DNA from 4 places in the Pseudobacillus sp. 179-B 2D1 NHS genome. Region 3 is predicted to be linked to each of the others. Evidence: riboswitches for the same ligand, from Rfam matches in the RefSeq annotation. Region 3 holds a riboswitch; each other region holds the start of a gene.
What was found. Region 3 has a riboswitch for cyclic di-GMP ahead of ACH0BF_RS06435 (response regulator). Riboswitches for the same ligand answer to the same signal wherever they lie in the genome.
Positions count from the first base shown of each region.

Region 1: it holds a riboswitch for cyclic di-GMP, as region 3 does, so the genes downstream of both, ACH0BF_RS03540 (class I adenylate-forming enzyme family protein) here and ACH0BF_RS06435 (response regulator) in region 3, are expected to answer to the same signal.
Region 2: it holds a riboswitch for cyclic di-GMP, as region 3 does, so the genes downstream of both, ACH0BF_RS01300 (methyl-accepting chemotaxis protein) here and ACH0BF_RS06435 (response regulator) in region 3, are expected to answer to the same signal.
Region 4: it holds a riboswitch for cyclic di-GMP, as region 3 does, so the genes downstream of both, ACH0BF_RS03575 (amidase) here and ACH0BF_RS06435 (response regulator) in region 3, are expected to answer to the same signal.

Region 1 covers NZ_JBIQDP010000002.1:241,762-247,756, reverse strand. The annotation lists gene ACH0BF_RS03555 (HD domain-containing protein) at 1-572, shown strand, start outside; gene ACH0BF_RS03550 (S-layer homology domain-containing protein) at 794-2,782, opposite strand; gene ACH0BF_RS03545 (hypothetical protein) at 3,089-3,424, shown strand; cyclic di-GMP riboswitch class I at 3,719-3,806, shown strand; gene ACH0BF_RS03540 (class I adenylate-forming enzyme family protein) at 4,250-5,749, shown strand.
Region 2 covers NZ_JBIQDP010000001.1:228,539-234,533, reverse strand. The annotation lists gene ACH0BF_RS01315 (DsbA family oxidoreductase) at 1-53, opposite strand, end outside; gene ACH0BF_RS01310 (Rossmann-fold NAD(P)-binding domain-containing protein) at 390-773, opposite strand; gene ACH0BF_RS01305 (SDR family NAD(P)-dependent oxidoreductase) at 793-963, opposite strand; gene ACH0BF_RS01300 (methyl-accepting chemotaxis protein) at 1,112-1,912, opposite strand; cyclic di-GMP riboswitch class I at 1,932-2,018, opposite strand; gene ACH0BF_RS01295 (AraC family transcriptional regulator) at 2,251-3,123, opposite strand; gene ACH0BF_RS01290 (hypothetical protein) at 3,451-3,918, shown strand; gene solA (N-methyl-L-tryptophan oxidase) at 4,513-5,658, opposite strand.
Region 3 covers NZ_JBIQDP010000004.1:241,132-247,126, forward strand. The annotation lists gene ACH0BF_RS06430 (aspartyl-phosphate phosphatase Spo0E family protein) at 397-582, opposite strand; gene ACH0BF_RS06435 (response regulator) at 855-1,208, opposite strand; cyclic di-GMP riboswitch class I at 1,284-1,371, opposite strand; gene ACH0BF_RS06440 (manganese catalase family protein) at 1,762-2,619, opposite strand; gene ACH0BF_RS06445 (hypothetical protein) at 2,788-3,177, shown strand; gene ACH0BF_RS06450 (hypothetical protein) at 3,243-3,590, shown strand; gene coaD (pantetheine-phosphate adenylyltransferase) at 3,797-4,270, shown strand; gene ACH0BF_RS06460 (Ldh family oxidoreductase) at 4,807-5,877, shown strand.
Region 4 covers NZ_JBIQDP010000002.1:250,498-256,492, reverse strand. The annotation lists gene aspA (aspartate ammonia-lyase) at 1-1,121, shown strand, start outside; gene ACH0BF_RS03580 (FMN-binding glutamate synthase family protein) at 1,290-2,957, shown strand; cyclic di-GMP riboswitch class I at 3,042-3,128, shown strand; gene ACH0BF_RS03575 (amidase) at 3,178-4,080, shown strand; gene ACH0BF_RS03570 (methyl-accepting chemotaxis protein) at 4,263-5,975, shown strand.

The sequences.
Region 1 (5,995 bases), on a different contig from region 3:
TTGCTGCTTTGCCGTTTATGTCGAAAGAGGCACTTCAAGTTATTGTCTGTGACAAGATTCATAATGTCCGCAGCATTCACAAGGTAATGGAAGAAGAAGGAGCGAAAGCATGGGAGCATTTTAATCAAGGAAAAAGCAATCAACACTGGTACTATTCAAATATTGTAAAACAGCTTAAGCCACGAAGAGGGGAGTTTAAGCTGATTCGTGATTTGGAAAAAGATGTGAACCGGCTATTCATTGGTAGAGAAAAACTTACAAATGAAACCATTGATTTGTTATTTGATGTACCTTACCAAGTGATAGAGGAGGAAATTCCACTTTTAGAAAAGGCTGAACTTTTGGAATTTGTTAAAGAAGTACATGCAGAAGTAGATTTTTATTATCGAAACGGTCGAATGGACTTTGCTCTTCCGCTAATGGAAGCTTTTCAAAAGCGAGGGACCGAATTTCAAAGTAATTCGGATGGGCCGCTCCTTTTAATGCTATACACAGCCGTTTTGCAAAAGCGGCTCGCCTGGTCTGATGATGAAGTTTATCGGTATTTTAAACGCAATGAAAAAAAGCTATAAATGATGCTGGCGATCAAATTTAGGCACTTTATATATGAAAGGCGCTGTTCAAATTGAGCAGCGCTATTTTTGTTTGGAAAATGGTTCAGTTCCTTTTTCAATTTCTATCTAGAACAAAAGGTATATCGTAATAATGAAGGAAAGCCTCCAATAAAACATTTACAAAGAAGCGATAATGGCAAAACAACGGTACGCAAATGAAAAGCGTACCGTTGTTTTATTTAACGGGCAATATTAATTTTTTTAATATAGTCCGAATGAATATAGGAAAATTCATTTTCCAAACTATCGGATAGAACTTTATACCAGGTTGATCCATCTGTTCCTTTAACCGTGTCAACAATGACGACTGAATAGCCGGCTGAAGGGTAAGTGAACTGCTTGGCAAAGCTTGTTCCAGCTCCGCTTCTCACATTTACCAACTGTGTGGTCAATCCGATTGAATATGGAGCAGGATTGTTAACAAAATCCTTGCCGCCCATTGCCTTATCCAGTGTATACATATGACCGGCTGCTTTGTAGCCCCAGTTTGTATCAGAAGCGTATCTTACGTTGATTCCGCTATTTTTATTGCCAAGGTGAGCGCCATTTTGATAAAGTAACCGGCCATCTTGTGGGATAGGGATATATTTTTTATTCAAGAAATTATTGGCAAAACTATTGATGCTGTCTTGAGGCGTTTTAAACGCATCGCCGTTCTCCGGATTATTATCCGTTACGTTCAGGCCAAACAGGTTATTTTTTTGCAACGCATTGCCGCTCATGCCGAATTGGCTTTCATTAATAGAGATACCAAGCATTAGCAGGGCGTTAATCTTGTATTTTTGCTCGGCTGCTTTAAAATAAGAGCCCATTCCTTTTAGTTTGCTAAGCTTTGTGGCGTCCTTATATGTAGAGCCTGGCAGTTGTTCTCTTCTTGCTAACTCCTGATCAATATACCGATCTAAGTCAGCTGCAGTATAATTTGTTTTAGCACGGGCAGATAGCATGTTGAAATATTGATAAGCTGCTCCTGCTTCCCCTTGCTTCGTTCTAAAATGAACACCATCCCAGCTGTAATATTCCACCCCAGAATTCATGAATGAAGGGGCAGGGCCTACGCTGTATGTAACAAACTTATCTGTATTAAAGTTATATAAATGATGAACCAATTGGCCGTTGTTCTCTTTTGAATAATAAGCTCGACGCTTAATCATTGGTTGAGGCAAAAGGTAGGCATCGCTGTGCTTGACAAAACCTGTTTTTCCAGCAATTTTGATTTCTATTTTTTCTGCATCCGATGTGACGTATTCCAATTCAGTTGGAGGAGTACCATAAGCTCCGGCGTCCACATTGAAATAAAAGTTTTTTAATGAAGAATCATAGATTAATGTGGCCGCATGTTCAACGGTCGGTTTAGCAACGACGATGCCGGCATTCATTTTAACGATTTGGTTGCCGGACATAATAACTTGTGCCGGATCATTTGCCATAGCCGCTGCGGCTTTTTCGTATGTATCAAAGCTTTTAGCGCCGGTATTCAGGTTGCCGTTTGCGTCCACTGTTCCCACTCTAAATGGCCCATCCGGCTCGGGCTCTTCTTCTTTTTCAGCAACCTTAAGCATTCGATAAATAAAAGCCGCCGCTTGTTCGCGTGTTGTGTGGCTTTTCGGTTCAAACCTAAGGGTTCCGAGATTGTTATTGTTTTTATCAACATTTGGAATGCCAGCGGTAATATTAAGTCCTACCATGTGAGCAATAGCTAACCGGAACATAGAGGAGGTGATTTCATTGGCGTCAGTAAAATCAAGCGATCCTCTTATTTTCGATACTTTAAGAAAATCAAGCGAATTGTCGATCATGACGGACATTTGTTCCCGGTTGATAAAGTCATCAGGACCGAATTTCCCGTTTGAATAACCAGAAATGATCCCTGCTTGGGCTGCTGCATTGATGCTTGGTGCCAGTGTTAATGTAGGGGGAACATCAGAAAATGTTGTCGTTCCGCCACTTAAATGAAGAGCTCGCGCTAAGAAAGCAGCGAATTGTCCTCTTGTTACTTTTTCCTTTGGGGCATAGCGTCCTTCTCCGTAGCCAGAGACAATTCCTTTCTCAACCATCGCTCTCATTTCTTTTTCTAATGCACCGCTGATGTCATCTGCGGCAGAGGGAGAGGGTATAATCGGGAGAACCAACAAAAGAGTGAGGAAAAACGCAGTTAGTTTTCTCATAATAGACTCCTTTCTTTCAAAAAACTTCCTATGATTTTTGTAATCTTCCATAATATGATAGTTTTTCATCTACCGATTAATCGTAACAGAAAATAAAGAACAAGATAAGGGGTCCATTCTACTATAGAAGGAAAAAGATTTAAGAAAATACAGCAATCTTTTTTTCTGTTACGGTAAAAAATAAAAGATGTTACTCATTTTTTATTTCCATGTAATTTCATAGAAAAGAAGATGAAAAGTTCAATTGCTACAATGAAAGGTAGCAATAAATAAGATACATACTATGACGGATAAAGGAGTCCACACATGGAGGAACATGTAAAGAAGTCTTTAGAAGAATGGAAACGCGAGATTGGCGAATTGTTAAAAGATATAGATAAGGAATACGAGGAAATCAAGCGGGAACTACAGGTGTATTCTTATAAATTCAGCATCACTAAACAAGTGATTCAGTCAACAATTAACGAAGACATTATTCGCAATATCCGTGAGCTTTATCATACCCCTTTTGAAAAGAGGTTTAATCAGCTAAAGGAAGAAATCAAGGATTTGGAAGAAAAGAAAAAAGTGTTTCAAATGTTCATCGATAAGATTGACAAAGTAAAGGGAAAAGAGAGTGTGCAGGAAACTGCTCACTCATAGGCTGAGAAGACGTACCGGAGTTTTTCATTCTTTCTACCATTCATCACTCGTTAATGAATGTTAATGAAAGAGCCTATGTATTTTGGGGGCTTATAAGCTAAGTGAGCGTCGATGATAAAAGAGCTTGCTACGAAGAAATATGAAGTAAGCAATAACTATAATTGGTCTTTTCGTCAAATATGAACAAGAAATGGTTAATTTATACATTGATGTTTACATTTACTTTTAGAACGATTATCATAACCATGAGAAGGCTCTGTGACTTAAGATTTGTCAGGAATAAGCTGTATTTACAAACGAGGATGGAAAGCTTGTCCAGAGATAAGGACGCAAAGCTAAGGGCCTGCGGTTATTTTTTAGCTATGGCCTCCTGGTTACAGAAAGAGGATTGGGCAAAAATCAGGGATGCTCTTTATGAGAGTACCCTGATACAAAAAGGCCTGCCAATCTTTGGCAGGCCTTTTTGTATGACTTTCACTAAATTGTAGGGGGAAGATGCGGAATATTAAGAGGGAATTTAATTTTTAATAGATAAGTTAACAAAAACTCTCTAAGAATAGAAGCGTTCATGCAACTATTTATCGAAGCATCAAAAAATATGTTTTTTTAAAAGGCGCCCTCTTTGTTAAGCTGCTCTGTTAAAGTTAATTATAGAAAGCTTGCTTAAAACTTATGTTACTAATAAAAATTCAACGTAAAACAAGAGTTGTCTAATGTGCTTGATGGTCTAAATTTAAAGGAAATTGAAAGCAGCGTTCATTCTTTTTGATACATGCTATACATGTTAGAAAAGATGGCACGTTTTCTTACGAAAGGAAGGTCCGTATGACGGATTTATATAATTGGATTTTTTGTGAAGAAGCAGATTTATCTAAAAGAGCTCTAATTACACAAACAGGGACGTACACGTTAGGAGACCTAAAGAAAAGTGTCAAAGAATATCATTCAATTTTGAAAGATATGGGTGATATCAAAGGGAAAAAAGTAGCGATCATTGTACCAGGGGTGGCTACTTTTTTAAGTATCTTACTCACGGTGAACAAGTTAGGCGGAACAGTTGTCCCGATAAGCCCACTCTTAAGAAAAGAAGATTTAACTCAAATCCTATCCTTTATTGATCCGCATATCGTCTTTACAGTCAAGGAACACAACGGTTTCTATTTAGAAAAAACTGTGCGGGCATGGGCAGGCTCTGTGGGTGAGGAGGTTGCGATCATTGAATCAGCCGATGGTCATGAATGGAAAACGGAGATCATTGCTGGGAAACCAAAACGAAGGGAAGCGGACCACTCGCCTTACATCATCGGGTGCACATCCGGCAGCACGGGAACACCAAAGGGAATAATAGTTGATAGAGCCTTTTTTGAGTTTGCCGAAAGGGCACTAACTAAGGGGGCTAGCCTCTCAAAAGAAGACAAGGTTTTCCTGGTGGTTCCAACATCGGTGTTGTATGGGCTTTGCTGGCTGCTGGCGGGGCTTCATTCTCAAATCACGATTGTTGCTACTGAATCATTTAGTTTTCCGGCAATTTTAAAACTAATGAAGTGGAATCCTGCGAATAAACTAGTGACCAGTCCTTCGTTATTCAAAGCTTTATGTATGTTTGACAAAGTTAGTGATATATCTGTGCTTAAATCGCTAACGGAAGTAAGCTTGGCTGGGGAAATGATTACGGCCGAATTTTTTGAAGGACTTGACCCCTTACATCATTGTAAAATCACTAGTATGTATGGTCTCTCGGAATTAGGAGCCCTTATGTACACAGAGTCTGATATTCGGGAGGGAGTAGAATGGTCGTTAACACCTGGAGTGGCGTATAATTTGGAGAATCTATCCAAAGAAGGCGTAGGTGAATTACATTTTAAAACACCTTGTAAATTTCTTGGCTATTATAAATGCCCGGAGCTAACAGAAGAACTGTATAAAGAAGGCTGGTTTAGTACAGGAGATTTGGCGAAAATCACGAGTGAGCAAAAAATTAAAGTCGTTGGTCGAAAAAAAGATATGATCAAGAAAGGCGGACAACAGGTTATCCGGGGCGAAATTGAACAAATGCTAACGAAGCATGAAGCAGTAGAAAAAGCAGCGGTTTTAGGAATGCCTCATGCCATCTTTGGCGAACAAGTCATTGCTTTTATTATCAAAAAGAAAGAAATTCCATTAAGCGAGATTTACAATTATTGTAGAGACCGTTTGGCCAGTTTCAAGGTTCCGGATAAGATTTTTATTTTGGAAGATATTCCTTTAGTTCAAGGAAAAGTGGATAAAGTGACCTTAAAGCAAGAGGCGCAAAAATTAATTGCGAATATTGAAGAAAAGAGTTAATTCTTTTACATGGTGAGACGGTTTATCTTAATAAAAGCATTCCTTTTAAAAAGCTCATACATAGCTGAAGAGGAAGGAAATCAGAATGAAGTACAGGTCTCTGAAAAATCATCTAACATTTGATTGCAAGACAACCATTTCGCTATTTCTAATAACTGAAAATATGCTAAACTAAAAAAAGTTCCACTATTCACGACACTTTTACCAAATGTAGAATCCGCATTCCCTCTCACTTTTCGGCATAGT
Region 2 (5,995 bases), on a different contig from region 3:
AAGAAACAAAAAGGACATACATAATCTGAATATACCTTAATCTTTATAGTCATTGCGATCTTCTCCTTTTCTTGCATGATTGTGTCGCACATCTGACCTATTCCCTTGACTGTGAAGGAAATTCATCACACATTCGATTATTCTCCACCTACTTTTGTATTTTATTTTGTTGTGCATTTTTCTAAACATCGCCATATGCACCTTTACACTCATTAATCATTGCTTATATGTGTATTTTCAAGTAAGGTATCTTGTTTGCATGTTTTTATAAATTTTATATTTGAATTTTGCACAATATGTAATTAGTTAAAAATTTATAGTCTTAGCTGATTAGTATAAAAAACAGCTCAACGGTTTGTTAAGCTGTTCAGCGCATTTCTGAGGAATTTTTAATTGGATAAAGAAAGAATTTTTAACGCCCAAGCAATAAACCGCCATCGTTTAGTTCCATATACTGTCTTCTTTTTCTTTTTGATACTATGATATATTTGCAAAGCAGCCTCTTCTGGAGATGCTGCCCAAAACAGTTTATCAGGTTCGCCTTTAGCCATTTCCGTATCAATGAATCTGCATTTAACGTCCGTGGCAAACACGTTTTCCTGTTGCATTTTTAGTTTTTTTCGGATGTTCATCAAGTAGTTGGATACGAAAGTTTTTGAGGCATTGTATAAAGGAGCAACCGGATTAGCCATTAATGCTCCAACCGATGATAGGCCGAATAAATGACATGCATCCTTCGCTAGAAAATGATGACATGCCACGTTCACTGTCATTACAAAACCTGAAACATTCTCATCTATTGCCTCCTTTGACAATCGACTTATGTATTAGTTGTTCTTGGAGAGCAAGGAGCTTATCTTCCCTTCTAGCGGCTAACCCGACAATATATCCCTTATTCGATAAAATTTCCGCCAATTCTTCGCCTATGCCGGAACTTGCGCCTACAACTATCGCTTTTCTCAAGTCATCCTCTCCATAGTTCTATTCTTATCTTTTCCAGATTCTTTAGTATTAGAAATCTTTTAATAAACGCTAAACCAATTAGACGTTATTTGGTTTGTCTCTTTCTACTAACTATAATCTGTTCTTATGACGATCGACGAATTGTTTTTTATTTCATCATATTCTCGAATTCTTCAATATCCTTATTAAATTCGGATTGCGTTTCTATGATTATTTGCTGTAAATCATCGGTTATTTGGCTAATCCTTCTTACTTCGTTTGAAATGTTTTCTACATTCATATTCATATTTTTAACGGCATGATCAACCTGACCAGCCAATTTCCGCACTTCATCAGCGACCACCTTAAAACCTCGTCCATGTTCTCCCACCCGGGCAGCTTCAATAGCTGCATTTAAGGCTAGCATATTCTTTTGTGAGGAAATATTGCGTATAAGTTTAGATATCTCACTGATTAGATCTGTTTGCGTTTTTAATGATTCGATGGCCTGAATTTTTTCAGAAGAATTGGTGACAATTATATTGACTAATTCTACGGGCATATCTTTTAATTGAGAAATGATTCCCCTTGTATAATTTTCTCGTTCTGTAATATTAGTGGCGATTTTCAGAACAGCTTCCACTTCCCCGTCCGCATCTCGAACCGGAATATAGGTCGCTTCGAACCATAGTAAATTTTCCCGCTTGCTTACTCTCTGAATTTTCTCTTGGAATTTGACTCCTTTTCCAAGGTTCATCCACAAGTCTTCATACTGCCTGCTGTTTCTAAACGCTGGCCTGCAAAATTGCTCATGCTTCATATTTTTCATTTCACTGGCTGTATAGTCCAAAGTCTTTGCAAAGTTTTCATTCGCCCAAATCACTTCTCTGTTCAAGTTAAATTCTATCATTGCTAAGTTGGACTCCAATGCCGTTACAACAGCTGCTTCGTTTAATACTTGCGAAGTCATTTTTTACCCCTCTCATTGTAGGGGCAGCCCAGCCATCATAACCCATTTGGTTTTAGACCTGTCGGCTTTGCGTCCTAATCTTTCGACAAGTTTGCTTTTCACATTTTTAATAAGTAATAGTTATATTATAAATCTTTTTATTGGCAATGTTATAAAATTTTGCAGAAAATAAAAAATCACTATTAGGCTACTGCTATAAGATGAAAATAAAGTTATTTCATTTTATAACGTCAAACAAGCATACCCCCGTTCAGACTTCAGAACGGGGGTAATTCGATAGAAGATGCTTTACTGCGCTTGAAAGATAACTGATACGCTGACTTTCTAATTGATTATCATTACTTTTTTGAAACTGGTATCCATATTTCACTTTTGAAAGTGGGTGAAGTTACATCTTTATTTTCGTTCCACAGGATTTCTGGACCTTCTATTTGTTCATAATTTGAGGATGGGAACCATTCAGAATAAATGCGTCCCCATACATCTTGCAGCGTATCCGGAAATGGTCCGATGGCTTCAAATACAGCCCACGATAGAGCAGGAACTTCAAGCTGTGTTAGATGATCAGGACACGCTTTCGTTGTTGCCACGCCAATATAGTGATCAAGTTCCCCTTTTTCCTCCATCCTGCCTTCAGAAAAGTTGGTGGATGCACTAAGAAGTCCTATAGGTTCGACATTAGAAAGTTTTTTTAGAGTATTTATCGTTTCACTATCTAAGCTTCTCCACATAGAGGCAATGTCCGGATTAACTCCGTTGAAAATAATAGGAACTCTTTTCTTCATACCCACGATGCGAAATGCCTCTTTTTCTTCCATTCGATAGTTCATTTCATTTCCTCCTTTGATTGATAAATGGAAGGTCATTCGTGGATAAGCTTTAAGTGAATGGCCATTACTTCTAGCCTCTGAAGGTGTGATGCCATGCAAATTTTGAAAAGCCCGTGCAAAAGAATCGGGGGAATTGTATCCATATTTTACGGCAATGTCAATGACCTTTGCGCAGCTGTCTTTAAGCTCAAACGCGGCAAGAGTAAGCCGTCTGCGCCGGATGTACTCTGATAATGAAACACCTGAAAGAAAGGAAAACATCCTTTTAAAGTGATATTCGGAGCAGAAAGCCCGTCTTGCTACTTCTTTAAAATCAATCTCATTCGTAAGGTTTTCTTCAATATATTGTAATGCGCCATTCATATCTTTAAGCAAATCCATTGATATGACCTCCTTTATCAAAAGAATAGCAAGAATCAAATGCATCCATCCGACTTTTCGTGCACAATTATGTAGGGTTAATTTATAGATAATAAAACGTGTTATTCAACAAAATAGTCCAATTGAAGAATAACAGAAGAAGAATTTTCAAATAACTTTATCTTTAATGTAACATCTTTACTTATAATTAAACGACTTTATTGTAAGTCGACAACTGGATGTTTTATAGAAGATAGACTCATGCAACACTACAAAACTGATGCTACTAGAACTTTTGCACAATGAAAAGCGTTCGTAACCATTCCATGAAGAAAGGGATAGATGATAATGTTAACTTTTCAAAGATTAATAGCCAGCAAAGACTTTGAATTTTATAGAGTTATTACTCCTGACTTTGATAATGTAGGATACTTAATATTTTATGATACTCACCGGAAAACTGTCTTAAGTGATAATACGGTTTTATCCGAAAGTGGGATGAGTGAAGAGGAATTTGAAGATTATGCTAGAGCTAATCATATTGCTGTCTTGTTCTTTTCGTATTTTGAAACTCACCATGAGAAATATGATAGTGAATTTCGACAAATATTAAATTTTGTTGACGGCATGTTAGACTATAAACCAGATACCACTTATTTTATGGATGTTTACACTATTGATAAAGAACTGGAGTTTGGTTATCCTAATGAATTCGAGAAGGTAAGTGAATTTGCAAGTTATTTAGTAGAGAGAGCAAATAAAGAAATTACTATTCCAAAAATCAGTAGGAATTCTTTTAAACACTTAACTCAGTAATAGAAATGTTAAAATCAATATTTCAACAAGAAGCTTTAATTCATTCTAAAAACAAAAAAACATAAAAATCTCTGTGAAAGTTAACAGGAATTTCCTTTGCCAAGTTGTTTTTCAACAACACAAAAAACTCATTTTGGATATGAATGAGTTTCATTTTATCAACAAAAGGGGTTCGGAATGGTCTTATTCTGAACCCCTTTTGATTTTTCATTAGTTTTAAAGCCATTCGAGAGAAAGATATCCCTCTCCAAGTTCATCTTAAAGCAAGTATAGTTGTACGGCTACCCTAATTTTGCAAGCCCTATTGATTGGAATGGAAGCGCGAAGACTCCTGCGGGATCAGCGGGACAGGTGAGACCCCGCAGGCGCTTTCGCGACGAGAAGGCTCACCGCCCGCCCCGCGGAAAGCGAAGCGTCTGGAATGGAAATCAACAGTCCCCGTTCAGCTCTAATGTCATTAAGTTTGTCTACATTCTGAAACTCATTTGGAATACAAATGAGTTTTTTCTTTTAAATCAATATTTATAGACTACTTTTAATCCGTATCTATTTTAAACTAACAAGTTCTAGACTATCAAATGAGAAAACAACTTTTCATCTTACAGTCGCTAATGCTGGTCTTGAAATGGAAAACATTGAAATATCATGAATCGTTTGCCCATGAATGATTATCTCGCTTAGTACTTCTCCTAAAACGCTACTATACTTAAAGCCGTGTCCCGAAAACCCACCGGCAATCATCACGTGCGAAAATCCAGGGTACTGATCTATAATAAAGTCCTTATCGGGGGTTTTTGTAATCATACAGGAGCTGCCCTTTATAAGTTTGCCGGCTGCTCCTGGCAAAAACTTTTCTAAAAAGTTTCTTAAATCTCCTTCATCATTAAGGTATTTGCCAAAGTCCTGACTCATTGCATCTGGATCTGTTTCTTTCTCCGAATCATTCCGGCCAACTTTCACACCACCACCTGTTATATTTGGAAACCCATAGTATTTTTGATTTTCTACATTAAAATAGAAGCAAGGCAGCAAAGGATGTTCATAATTCTTACTATTCGCTTCAAACCATCCTAATGTTTTACGCATTGGCTGTAACGGCAACCTTAATGACGAAAGAAGTTTACCTGTCCAAGCTCCTGCACAAATCACCACTTTATCAGCATAAACAGTCTCATTTGTAGTTTTTACAGCCACTCCACTAGTTGAAAAATCAATGCATTCTACTTTTGTATTATTCTTTAGTGACATATTATATGTTAGACCTAACTGTTTGTATGCAAGGATACATTGTTCATTAAGAAGAGCTCCAGAGGAGGATTCAAAGTAGCCAACAAGATGTTCAGGAATTGAAAAACCCGGCCATCTTTTTTGAATTTCATTCGCCCTCATCCTTTCTAAGGATAAAGAATGCTCTGTAGCACTTTTGACTGTTTCTTTTATAAAGGGAGCATCATCTTCTCCCACCATTAGAGTACCAGATGGAATGAAAAGCGTCTGACCCACTTCCTCTTCTAACTGCTTCCACAACTGTTGTGCTCTGAGAACGAGGCTTACATAATGGCCGCCTTCCCCAGTGGCATGGCGGATTAACCGAGTTTCCCCATGATGGCTTCCCCTGCCATGTGGAGGATCAAACGCATCGATTAATAAAGTATCGATCCCCTTCTTAGCTAAATAACAGCCTGTGGCCATTCCGACAGAGCCGGCACCAACAATAACGACACTGTAATGCTTTTTCATAGCGGAGAGTCTCCCTTTCTATTCTGATCAATACTCTGGAACTCTCATTTCCCAGACATCATGAACTTGCGGGCTATTTGTAATCAACAATCCCCAAACCAAAGCTAAAACAACACGGTTAAGATAAAAAACGTCACAGAAAGGATGCTAAACCTTTCCCTCGCATTTGTCCTCTTCCTTCCTGGATTGTCTTACTCTACCCCTTCAACTAAAGGAGCCGGGAATGAGAGGAGAAGGAAAATACTTTTTAAAGAATGTAAAATAAGTCTATTTGCCTCTGGCATACTTTACCCAGCCCACTATTACTGTTGCTGCTGCTATATAGCAAACACTAGCT
Region 3 (5,995 bases):
CCTGTCGTTTGATAAATAAGATAATCAAACGACAGGCCAGGACTTTTTATTGTTTAACTGCTAGAAAAACAGAAACAGCGCTAGAGGGCGATTAGTGGTATGATATTCTAACCTTATAGCAGGAAGAGTCTGTTCGTCATATTCATTAGAATGATTAAATAGGGTGATTCTCTCCTTTTTAATGGAGTAAGAAAATAACGAAAAAGCCGGACATTGGCCCGGCTAATCAAGGTTTTTCTCGTTGGTATTGGCGTGTGAAGGTGGATGCCGTAACCCTGATTGCAAGTAATTTACCCAGAAATGAGCGAGATATGCAAAGAAAACTGGGGGAATTTCTAATCTATTAATAGAAAAGCAAACGATAGAAGGCAGTTAGATTAAAAACCAATAGTCTGCTCAGTTAGTTTTTGATAGGCAAGGCCAGGTAACCAGTTGATATTTATTAATAAGCTCGTCCAATTCTTCGCTATATTTTAAAGTCTCATCATCATCGAGCCCTTTGCGCAGGCCAGTTGAAATCATTAAATGACGCACCTGATTGATTCGAATACTTAACTCTTCAAGTGTTTCCTGTATAACCACCTTTTATCTCTCCTAATCATATATCTGAAAATTCACGTTCGTACGCGTTTGGATATATTATACAACCAGAAAAAATGAAGAAAAAGTGTTTCGACAGAAGATTCAAAAAAGTTACATCATTTGATGAAAAGAAAAATAGAAGTCCTTCATAGCTTGCGACACCCCCTTTAAAAGGAAGAGAGAAGCTAAGGATAAGAATAAAACAGAATGCTATAAAGATAGGAAAAGTTAAAATAATCTCAAGAACAGCTACTGCTTTAGTCTGTCAGAAATTAATTTACATTATTCAGCACTGGAATTAATCGATCAAAGTAAGGTTTCACAATAAAATCTTTAGCTCCTATTTTTAGAGCTTCCATTATAAGCTGTTTTTGGCCCAGAGAAGAACACATGACTACTTTCGCAGAAAGATCCAATGACATAATCTCCTTTAAAGCTTCTATACCATTTAATTTATTCATCGTAATGTCCATTAAAACTAGATTCGGCTTATAAAGAGCATAGGAATCTATCGCCTCTAAACCATCGGCTGCTTCTAATACTTCATAACCATTGTCCTTTAAAATGCTTTTTAGCCAAGTTCTCATAAAAAGTGAATCGTCAACGACTAATACTGATTTCTCCATATTTCACACCTTCACTAAAATTTACAGTACATTCAGAGAAGGCAATGCTGTATAAGCAAGTTGAAAGATATTCAACTTGGCAACCCGGCTGCCATGACAGAATCACTGTTGTAGGCCCGTGGCTTTGCGTCCCCCATTTTCATGGAGTTTGCCCTTCAATGAATTATAGCAATCGTTCAATAGATGAACAGTGGAGTGCCTATAATAAAGCGACGTAAAAGAGACAAAGCATGTGAAAGTTACTGTTCAATTGCTTGTTCTTCAATGGATAAAACGCTTGGCATATATTAGACTAAGAGTCCACGACTATATTACTATTTATTTAGCAGAAGGGCAACCGGAATAATGAAAAAAATGCAAAAAATAGTCGAAATATGTCACTTGAAAATTTTAGATGAAAAAATATAGAAACGAAAGGAAGGCTGCCCTCCATGTTAGTCTAATTGGAAGAGGACAGCCTATTTTATAGGTTTGACTAAAGTATAGCCGGGACAAAAAGAAGCTAAAAATCCGTTTTGCTGTCAACTAGTAGGATTTTTGTCTAAACCTACTTTTAGAAATTTAAATCCCTTGTTCCAGGGCTATGTTCGTTAGGCATCTCTGGTAAGGCTGGAACAGGAAAACCTTTCGGCGGATCTATAACCGACAGGTCTCCCTTGTTCCGGCTCGGTGATGGTCCTTGGAAAATCTCACCGATTCTTGTTGGATCCAATCTAAAGTTAAATTGGGCATTGTGATACCCCATTTCCACATACTTTCTGCATTCAGGATATTTATTGATATCATAATTAGGAACAGGGAATAGCTTACCCCAATCAACGCCCAGTGTCTCGAGTGCCTTTGCAAAAGCATTTTGGTGGGCGTTATCCCTGACGATTAAAAAAGCGAGTGTTTCACGGAATGTTTGGTTGGAGCTCATTTCATAAATGCGTGTTTTTTGCAAAACTCCAGTAGATTCAAGAACTAAGTTATCAAGCAGGTCCCCAATGAGGTTCCCGTGGCTGTATACCCACGATCCATTCCATGGATTTCCGCTCGCGTCTACGGGAAGGGAGGCCTGGGCGCCAATAATATAATGGTGGGGATTGGCATGCCTAACCGCATCATCAAGAGGAGCCCCGTCCACCCCAGCATTTCCCGGAACAGCAGATTCTCCCGAGCCGTTCAGCAATTGATTAATCGTATTTTGAACAAGCTCTACATGGGCAATTTCTTCTAAGAATATGCCGCGGAGCAAATCGCGATATTGGGTGTCTTTTCCTCTAAAATTAGAGCTCTGAAAGAAAAATTGCATCATGGTTCGCATTTCACCAAAATGACCACCCAAGATCTCCTGCAGGACTTTTGCGGCTTCAGGATCGGGCTGATCAGGATTAATAATATTGATTAATTCCTCTTTATAGTAGTACATCGACTTATCCTCATTTCTAATATAGAGTCCAATCAACATATATCTTGTGACAAACGTTCTCATATTATTCTTTCTCACAAAAACAAGCTAATAACCTGAGAAGTTTGTCCATTCAAAAACATTCCTGAGGAATAAATTATAGTAAGAAACAGAAAGGGGGGATAAAGCATGAGTGAAATATGGTTCCCAGGCAACAACCGAGGCAATAGAAACCGAGGCAACAATGGCAACAACGGAAATTCAAGATCTAATTCAGAAAACCGCGTAAGAACAAATGTGGACATTGAAGATGATATTGACGTAAGAAGCAATTTGCAAAATAGAGATGAAATTGATTTACGAAATGACAATGATAATGACAATGACTTGAAAAACATTGACCGTAATACAAACATTGCAAGAGTTTCTAACAGCGGTAATACGAGTGTCCGTTTCGATATTCGTGTTGATTCAGATTCTACTGCAAGGGTACGCTCAAGAGCAAATTCAAATCAAGATCAAGACCAAGACCAGGACCAAGACCAAGATCAAGAACAGAATCAACGATTTGATATTTAATGTTATAGGGTGGGAAGAGTCAGCTGTTCTTTCCACCTAAAAATGAATGGAAAGGAGAAAATAAAATGGCTGAGCCACAAAGATTTCCATTTGGCTATAGAAATAGCCGACCATTTTGGGAAAGAAGAATGGATGACAATGAATTCAGACAAGCGGAAGTTGAAAATAGCGGAAATTCTGATGTTGATATTCATGTCATAGTAGAGATGGATACTAAACCGGTTGCTTATGCGATGCTTTGCTCTTTATTGGCGACTAAGCAAATTAATTATAAAGAGTTTGAGGACGCTTTAAAAATATTAGATGGATTGTTAAAGAAAGATGAAAAAGACCGAGCAGAAAGCAAGGATAGAGGTGCATCCAAAGTTAAGCTCTTCCATCCAACTATACGGAAAGATGACCGGTATGAATAATATCGCTCTCTCTCCGATTTACATATATGAATGGAAGGGAAATCTGGAATTCAAGTAGCATCTTAAGCTGTCCAAGGAATAAAAAGAAGACCTTGCCAGGCCGCAATGGAGTAAAAGAGTATTGGATAAATTAACATGGAAAAGATAAAACTATTCCAATCACACCGAGGCAAATGTTATTATTAACAAAAAACCAGGAGAATGAAATGAAAGCTATATACCCAGGAAGCTTTGATCCGGTTACAAATGGACATATTGATATTATCAATAGAGCAAGTGATTTTTTCGATGAGCTAATAGTAGCTGTCATGGTGAATTCGAAGAAAAGTCCTCTCTTTTCTATTGAAGAGAGGAAGGGGATGATTGAAAGAGCGTTCGTTGGCAACGAAAAAATAAAAGTAACGGCATTTCAAGGCTTGCTTGTCGATTATATGAAGAAAAACGATATAAGGGCCATTGTTAAAGGCTTAAGAACAGTAACGGATTATGCGTATGAAGCACAAATGGCCATGGTGAATAAAAGCTTATACAGAGGAGCGGAAACATTTTTCATCCATTCAAGTGAAAAATATTCCTTTCTTAGTTCGAGTATCGTAAAGGAAATTTACTCTCATAATGGCAGCGTATCTGAATACATACCAAGTCATGTAGAGAAAGCCCTGCAGGAAAAATTAAAATAATGCCTTCAGCAAGGAAGCCCATTTTTAAGGAAGGAGGCTTCCTTATTTTTATTTGGTGATTATGACAGGATTTGTCCAGAGAGTGGATGATAAGAAAACTTAAATGGGAAGCAAAAGGAAGGAGCAGTGAAAAGTATTTTATTTTTATAAGTAGTTCTGCTGTTTTATTATGACTACCAGTACCTATTTCATTGCTCAAAGCATGGAAAAAGGTTTTTTAAACATGGCCAACACTTACATACCGTTTCTAATTGACGCGCCTGCTAGCAGGCGCGTTTTTATAAATAGCTTTTAGAATTTTTAAACGAACAACCAGGCAAGGAAGCTCTCCGTTCTAGTGCATAGTAGATGACTGCTATAAAGTATAGAGTTTTCGTCATCTTAATATAAAAGAGTAGAGGATGGATAGCTTTTTTCATATTCATAATATTAAAACGACCAGTCGAAAGGGGAGGCGCCCTGTTGTTCAGTCCATAAAAAGTTCCTTGAATCTATGATCATTCAATTTTATGCAAGTATAAAGGAGAGAGCATGGAGTGTACAGTTATACAGCGATGGACTTAAAGGGTTTTTGTGAGACGGTGCTCGTAAAGAGTGGAATGGCAAAGGACGACTCGAAGATTGTAGCGGCCTCTTTAATCCAGGCAAATTTGGAGGGAATCGATAGCCATGGAATCAGTCGTCTGCCTATACATGTTAAAAGGCTGCTGGAGGGACGTATTAATGCGACTCCTGATATTCAGCTAAAAGCAAATAATTCGGTGCTTGTAGTGGATGGCCATAATGGACTTGGCCATGTAGTCAGTTATCATGCTTTGGTTAAAGGCATGGAAATGGTGAAGCAATCGGGAATAGTCGCTATTGCTATTAAAAACAGCAACCACTTTGGAGCTGCCTCGTACTTTTGTCAGCTAGTGTGCAAGCGGAATATCATTTGTATAGGTTTTACTAATTCTCCTTCTGGAATAGCGCCTTGGGGAGGAAAGCAGGCTTTTTTTGGCACGAATCCGATTGCTTTCGGATTTCCTACAGGAAACGATACACCCGTGATTATTGATTTATCAACGAGCGTAGTTGCAAGAGGGAAAATTATGGTTGCTGATCAGCAAGGAGATTCTATACCTGATGGCTGGGCAATCGATCAAAAGGGGGAGCCCACTAACAATCCTAAGGAGGCGTTAAAAGGCTCTGTCCTGCCTATGGGAGGGCCTAAAGGTTCGGCGCTGGCACTGGCAGTGGAACTCTTGGCAGGAGTGCTTTCAGGAGCGGCTTTTGGACCTTATGTTAAAAATATATATAACGAGGAAGAGGAGGATAAAGCAAATGTGGGACACTTTTTCATTTTAATAGATACGGAAAAGTTTATGGATTTAGAGACATTCTTTCCTTCCATACAAAACCTGCTAGAGGAAATGAAAAAGGTTTCCAAAGTACCGGGCATAAAGGAAATCCGTTATCCGGGAGAAAGAAGAAAGCGGGAGGAACAAAAGCGCAAGGAAACTGGCATTCAGCTAGCTGCTCCTCTGGAGAAAGAATTAATGGAAATAGGTGAACAATTCAATATAAAATTTCCGGCTCGAACTGTTACTCAAAGTATGGAAACTTAAGAGGTACTGTGGCTGGCTGATAGAAAACATGGTTTAGCTGCATAAAGCGTACAGCGGAACGGTTGATGGCCATTTGCTTGTTGAATGATATATTTATTGAGAATACAGAAGTGAGAAG
Region 4 (5,995 bases), on a different contig from region 3:
ACGCCAATGAAGTGATTGCCAATCGTGCCCTGGAATTGTTAGGGTACGAAAAAGGCCACTATAGCTATTTAAGTCCTAATAACCATGTAAATATGTCGCAGTCAACAAATGATGCTTTTCCTACTGCTATTCACATTGCTGTATTGGCATCACTAGAAAGTTTGCTTGTGACAATGAGCAAGATGCATAAAGTATTTGAGGAAAAAGCGGCGGAGTTTGACCATGTGATAAAGATGGGCCGTACCCATCTCCAAGATGCTGTTCCTATTCGCCTGGGCCAGGAATTTAAAGCTTATAGCAGTGTCGTAGAACGTGATATGGAAAGAATTCAGCGATCACGCACGCACTTGTATGAAGTCAATATCGGGGCCACAGCTGTAGGAACAGGGTTGAATGCCGATCCTGACTACATAAAAAACGCGACTAACTATCTTGCGGAATTGAGCGGATTTCCTTTAATGAGTGCGAGACACCTTGTTGATGCCACTCAAAATACGGATGCGTATACGGAAGTGTCTGCCGCATTAAAAATTTGTATGATTAATATGTCTAAGATTGCCAATGATCTTCGGTTGATGGCTTCGGGTCCGCGCGCAGGGCTTGCTGAGATTAGCCTGCCGGCACGTCAGCCTGGCTCATCGATTATGCCTGGAAAGGTCAATCCGGTCATGGCAGAAGTGATCAATCAAATCGCTTTTCAAGTGATAGGTAATGATCACACGATTTGTTTAGCTTCTGAAGCAGGACAGTTTGAGTTGAACGTTATGGAACCTGTGTTAGTTTTTAATTTACTTCAATCTATCAATATCATGGAGAATGGATTCCGTACCTTTACAGACCGTTGTCTTTCTGGCATTGAGGCCAATGTGGCTCGCTTGGAAGAATACGTAGAAAAAAGTGTGGGAATCATTACAGCGGTCAATCCTCATATTGGATATGAAACAGCTGCACAAATTGCCAAAGAAGCGATCGCGAGCGGAAAATCGGTTCGTGAATTGTGCTTGCAGCAGGGAATTTTAACAGAAGAAGAGATTGAGCTTATTTTAAATCCTTTTGAGATGACTGAGCCAGGCATTGCTGGGGCTGCTTTTTTACGTGATAACGCTGTCGCTAATAAATAACAATTAATATAAAAGAGCTTCCGAAAAAACATGGGAATGGTCCATTTTCGGAGGCTCTTTTCTTTACTGAAATAACAAGCGTCTGATGAAATTCTCTTCCCTGCATATATTCCTCGACGTACGTGCAAATTAAGGAAACCTGAACCGTCATAAATTGGAGGAATAATAATGAACCTTGCAGATTTTTTAATTATTTTAGGATCCGTGCTGCTGGCCGTTATTTTCATTATATTTATTTCTTTTCTAGTGTATATGATGTTATTTGATCGGAATCAGAAAAGCCACTCCATTTTAAGGAATTACCCACTTCTTGGAAGAATTCGTTATTTTTTTGAGAAGATTGGACCGGAAATGAGACAATATTGGTTCAATAGTGATACGGAAGGCCGGCCTTTCTCTAGAGAGGATTACGAACATATTGTTAAAAGTGCAAAATACAGCCGTGATGTTGTCGGATTTGGATCAAAACGTGACTTTGAGGAAGAGGGATTTTTCATACGAAATGATATGTTTCCGAAGCTGACAGAGGAACTGAAAGTAGACAGAAAAGAAAAAGTGTTAACAAAAAAATATATTTTATTAAAAGATCCTCTTTTTATGCAAAGAGAGGAAAAGCGGGAGGATGAAGAGGCACTCGCTTATTTGCTGGATGATGAGGAGGCTGTGGTGATTGGCCCAACTACTAAGCATCCGTTTATTTTAAAAGGACAGATTGGCATGTCAGCCATGAGTTATGGATCATTGGGAGACAAGGCTATTACCGCTTTATCCGAAGGGTTAGCTTTAGGAAAAGGATCTTGGATGAACACGGGAGAAGGCGGATTATCCCCTTATCACTTAAAAGGCGGAGTCGATATTATTATGCAGATCGGTCCTGGTTTATTTGGCATACGGGATAAACAAGGAGCAGTCGACTGGGAAGAATTAAAGAAAAAGAGTGAAATTCCGCAAATTAAAGCGTTTGAGATCAAATTGGCACAAGGGGCAAAGGCGCGAGGCGGACATATTGATGCCGAAAAAGTAACACCCGAAATTGCCGCTATACGTAAAGTTGAACCTTATAAATCAATTGATAGTCCAAACCGTTTTCGGGAATTTAGCGATGTGCCCTCCATATGTGAATTCATTGAGAAAATTCGCCACCATACTGGGAAACCAGTGGGAATGAAGATTGTCGTCGGCAGCAATAACAGTGTAGAAGAATTGGTTAAATATATGAAGGAAACCGGAAAAGGACCTGATTTTATTACAGTGGACGGAGGAGAAGGGGGCACAGGAGCTTCGTACCAGGAACTGATTGACAGTGTAGGGTTGCCGATTAAATCCGCTTTGCCTATTCTTGTAGCTACTCTTCAGAAATATGGGGTGCGTGACCGGGTAAAGATTATCGCTTCCGGCAAGCTGTTTACCCCTGACCGGATTGCAATTGCTCTTGCGATGGGGGCTGATCTCGTTAATATTGCGCGTGGATTCATGATTACAGTAGGATGCATTCAAACATTGAAGTGTCAATCGAATATTTGTCCGGTTGGAGTGGCCACCACTGATCCAGATCTACAAAAAGCACTTGTCATTGATGAGAAAAAATACCGGACAGCCAACTATTTGATCACCCTTCGGGAAGGATTATTCCGTCTTGCAGCAGCTGCCGGCTTAGAGTCGCCTGTACATTTTAAACCTCAACATGTTGCATACAAAGACGATAAGGGGGTTGTTACGCCACTTGCCGACATCCTCCGGGAGGTGGAGCAGCAAATAGGGGGGGATCAGAAACTAGACAATCATCGGGAAGAGCCGTTGCGAAAGTCGCCTCCTCTAGGCACAGAGCTTGTCTAAAGTGGGTGTCACACAGTGAGTTTTAGATAACTAATTGCTTTTGCTACATTTCTTAAACATTCCTTTCTTCTCCACCGATAATAAAGGTGTAAAAGGCAAACCTGGCGAAAGGCAGGGACGCAAAGCTACGGACCTAAGCAGCAGAGACTGTATGGCCGCCGGGCTGCCATTCTCCTCAGCATTGAAGAGCAATGGCTTTCAACAAAAGGGGGAGAACGGTGTGTACAGCGTAAAGAATGTGTGTTTGTTGATAGTGATGGCATTCATGGCAGGAAGTGCAGTATTTCTGATGACAAGTGACAGAGCGGCAGCAAATGAAGTGACGGAGCCGCGGTCAACTTGGCTATGGGATACACAGGAAATTGTTACAAGCAAAGATAAACTGCTTGCGTTTATGCAGGATCGTCAAGTGGGACGAGTATATTTGCAGATTGATCAGAGCATTTCAACAGAGCATTATAAAGAATTTATTAAACAGGCAGCAGCAAAAGGAATTCAAGTGCATGCGCTGGACGGTGCTCCTTCCTGGGTTTCCAGCAAGGGGCTTGCCCAGCAGCGAAGTTTTTTCTCCTGGGTAACCAATTACCAGGTGAAAGCATTGCCGGAAGAAAAGTTTAAGGGAATTCATTTAGATGTGGAACCGTATTTATATGAGGGATGGAACAGTCAATATAAAAAAACAGTTTTAGCTTATCAAACACTTTTGATAGAGGCCCATCAATCCGCCCAGCGCTTAGGTCTGCCTCTTGCAGTAGATATTCCATTTTGGTTTGATGAAAAAAATTACAGCAACACTTTAGGAAAAGGAAAGCTATCAGAGTGGGTCATTGCAAATACGGATGCCATTACCATTATGGCTTATCGGGATACTGCTGGCAGCCCGAACGGAATAATGGAGCTCGTTCGAAATGAGATGAATAACGCTGCAGCAAAGAATAAAAAAGTTTCTGTTGGAGTGGAAACAGTTCCTTCCACGGAAGCTGACTTTGTTTCTTTTTCTGAAGAAGGCGAGACATATATGTGGGAGCAATTAGCGATCGTTAAGTCTTATTACGGCAATCTTTCAAGTTTTGAAGGTTTCTCTATTCATTCCTTGCAAAGCTGGATGGCATGGCAGTCATGAAAATATCAAGCGCAACTTTTCTAGTTGCGTTTTTTTAGTTGTTTTAGATGTCTTTTACTGAATTTGTGTCATGTTTTAAACATTCCCAAAAAAATTTTTTTTATAGACGAGACTAGCTCTATATTTAGATGATAAATGTCCGATATAACTTAATAAAAACTTTACAAAAAAGGGGCTAGACAATGAAGATTCTACATGATTTGAAGATATCACAGAAATTATTAACCCTGATTATTCTCTTTGCTGTTATTACAAGCATTGTCGGTGTAGTGGGATATAAAAATATGAAAGAGATGGCTCATGGTTCAGAGATAATGTATAAGGAGCACTTGCAGCCGCTTGATTGGCTTGGGAGGATAAATGCCAATAACCGTGCAATCGATGCTTTCACCTTGGAAATTATGGTCACTAAGGACCCGGCCAAATACGAAGAGTTGATGAATAGCATTAATCGAGCAATAAAGGAAAATAATGCATGGATGGAGCAATACAAAAAAACAGAATTATCCTCCGAAGAGAAAGAAGGATTAGCAGTTTTTCAGAAAAGATTGCTTGAATTTCGAGAGCTGAGGCAAAAAGTGCTTGATTTGGCTGCTCAAAATAAGAACGATCAGGCATATGCTCTTTATAATCGAGAAGCTTCTCAGAAACGCCAGCAAATCAATCAGGCAATTAATGACCTTCAAGATTACAATGAGCAATTAGCGAAGAGAATTAAAGAGAAAAACAACGAGAAATTGGGAACAGCTAGGCTGATCTTAATTACAGTTAGTTTGTTGGGAATCGTTATTTCGATTTTCATTGGGCTCATGATTACGAAAATTATCGTCAATCCGATCAAACAAATCCAATCTTTAATGTCCAGGGCGGAAGACGGAGACTTTACGGTTGAAGGAAACTATCGCTCTAAAGATGAAATCGGCCAGCTGGTGTCCTCTTTTAACAACATGATTAATGGCTTAAAGCAAATTATTAAAACAGTGAGCGAAACATCTGAGTTGGTTGCGGCTTCTTCTGAAGAATTAAGCGCAAGCGCCGAACAAAGCAGCCGCGCTGGCGAGAGCGTATCTACTAATATTGAAGAATTGGCTAAAGGATCAAGCCGCCAATTAAGAAGTGTGGAAGAGAGCACAAAAATTATTAATGAGATGGCAGGTTATGCAGAGAAAATCACTGTTCATGCTGAGCAAGTGTCACAAAAAGTTTCCCAAACGTCTGATATGTCCTCTGAGGGAAAGCAGTCGATTGAAAAAGTTATGCAACAGATGAATTCCATCAATGAAAATGTTACAGGGTTAGGAGTTTCGATTAAAGAACTTAGCGAAAGCTCAAGTGAGATTAGGAGAATTAATGAGGTGATTACAGCGATTGCTGCTCAAACCAATCTTCTTGCCTTAAATGCTGCCATCGAGGCAGCAAGAGCAGGAGAAGCAGGCAAAGGGTTTGCTGTAGTTGCTGATGAAGTACGGAAGCTTGCTGAACAATCAGCAGCCTCAGCCGAGCAAATTACAAATTTGATTCAAATCATTCAAAGTAACACAGGACAAACCTTACAATCTATGACCTCTGCGGCAACAGAAGTAGAAGCAGGCCTTAATGTAGTGCAGGAAGCCGGAGAATCATTTGAGAAAATCGAAATTTCCATTCATGAAGTCGTCTCCCAAATTAAAGATGTTGCTAGCGCGATTAACCAACTATCTTCAGGTACTGTTCAAGTTGCCGATTCAATGAATGTCGTTAGAAATGTAGCTGAAGAGTCAGCGGCAAGCAATGAAAGCGTCTCAACAGCAACAAAAGAACAATTAGTTTCGATGGATGAGATTTCCACAGCTTCTGCGACTCTAGCAAAGATATCCGAAGAACTGCAGCAGTTGATTATGAGGTTTAAAGTGTAAAGGATGGAGACAGAGGAAGG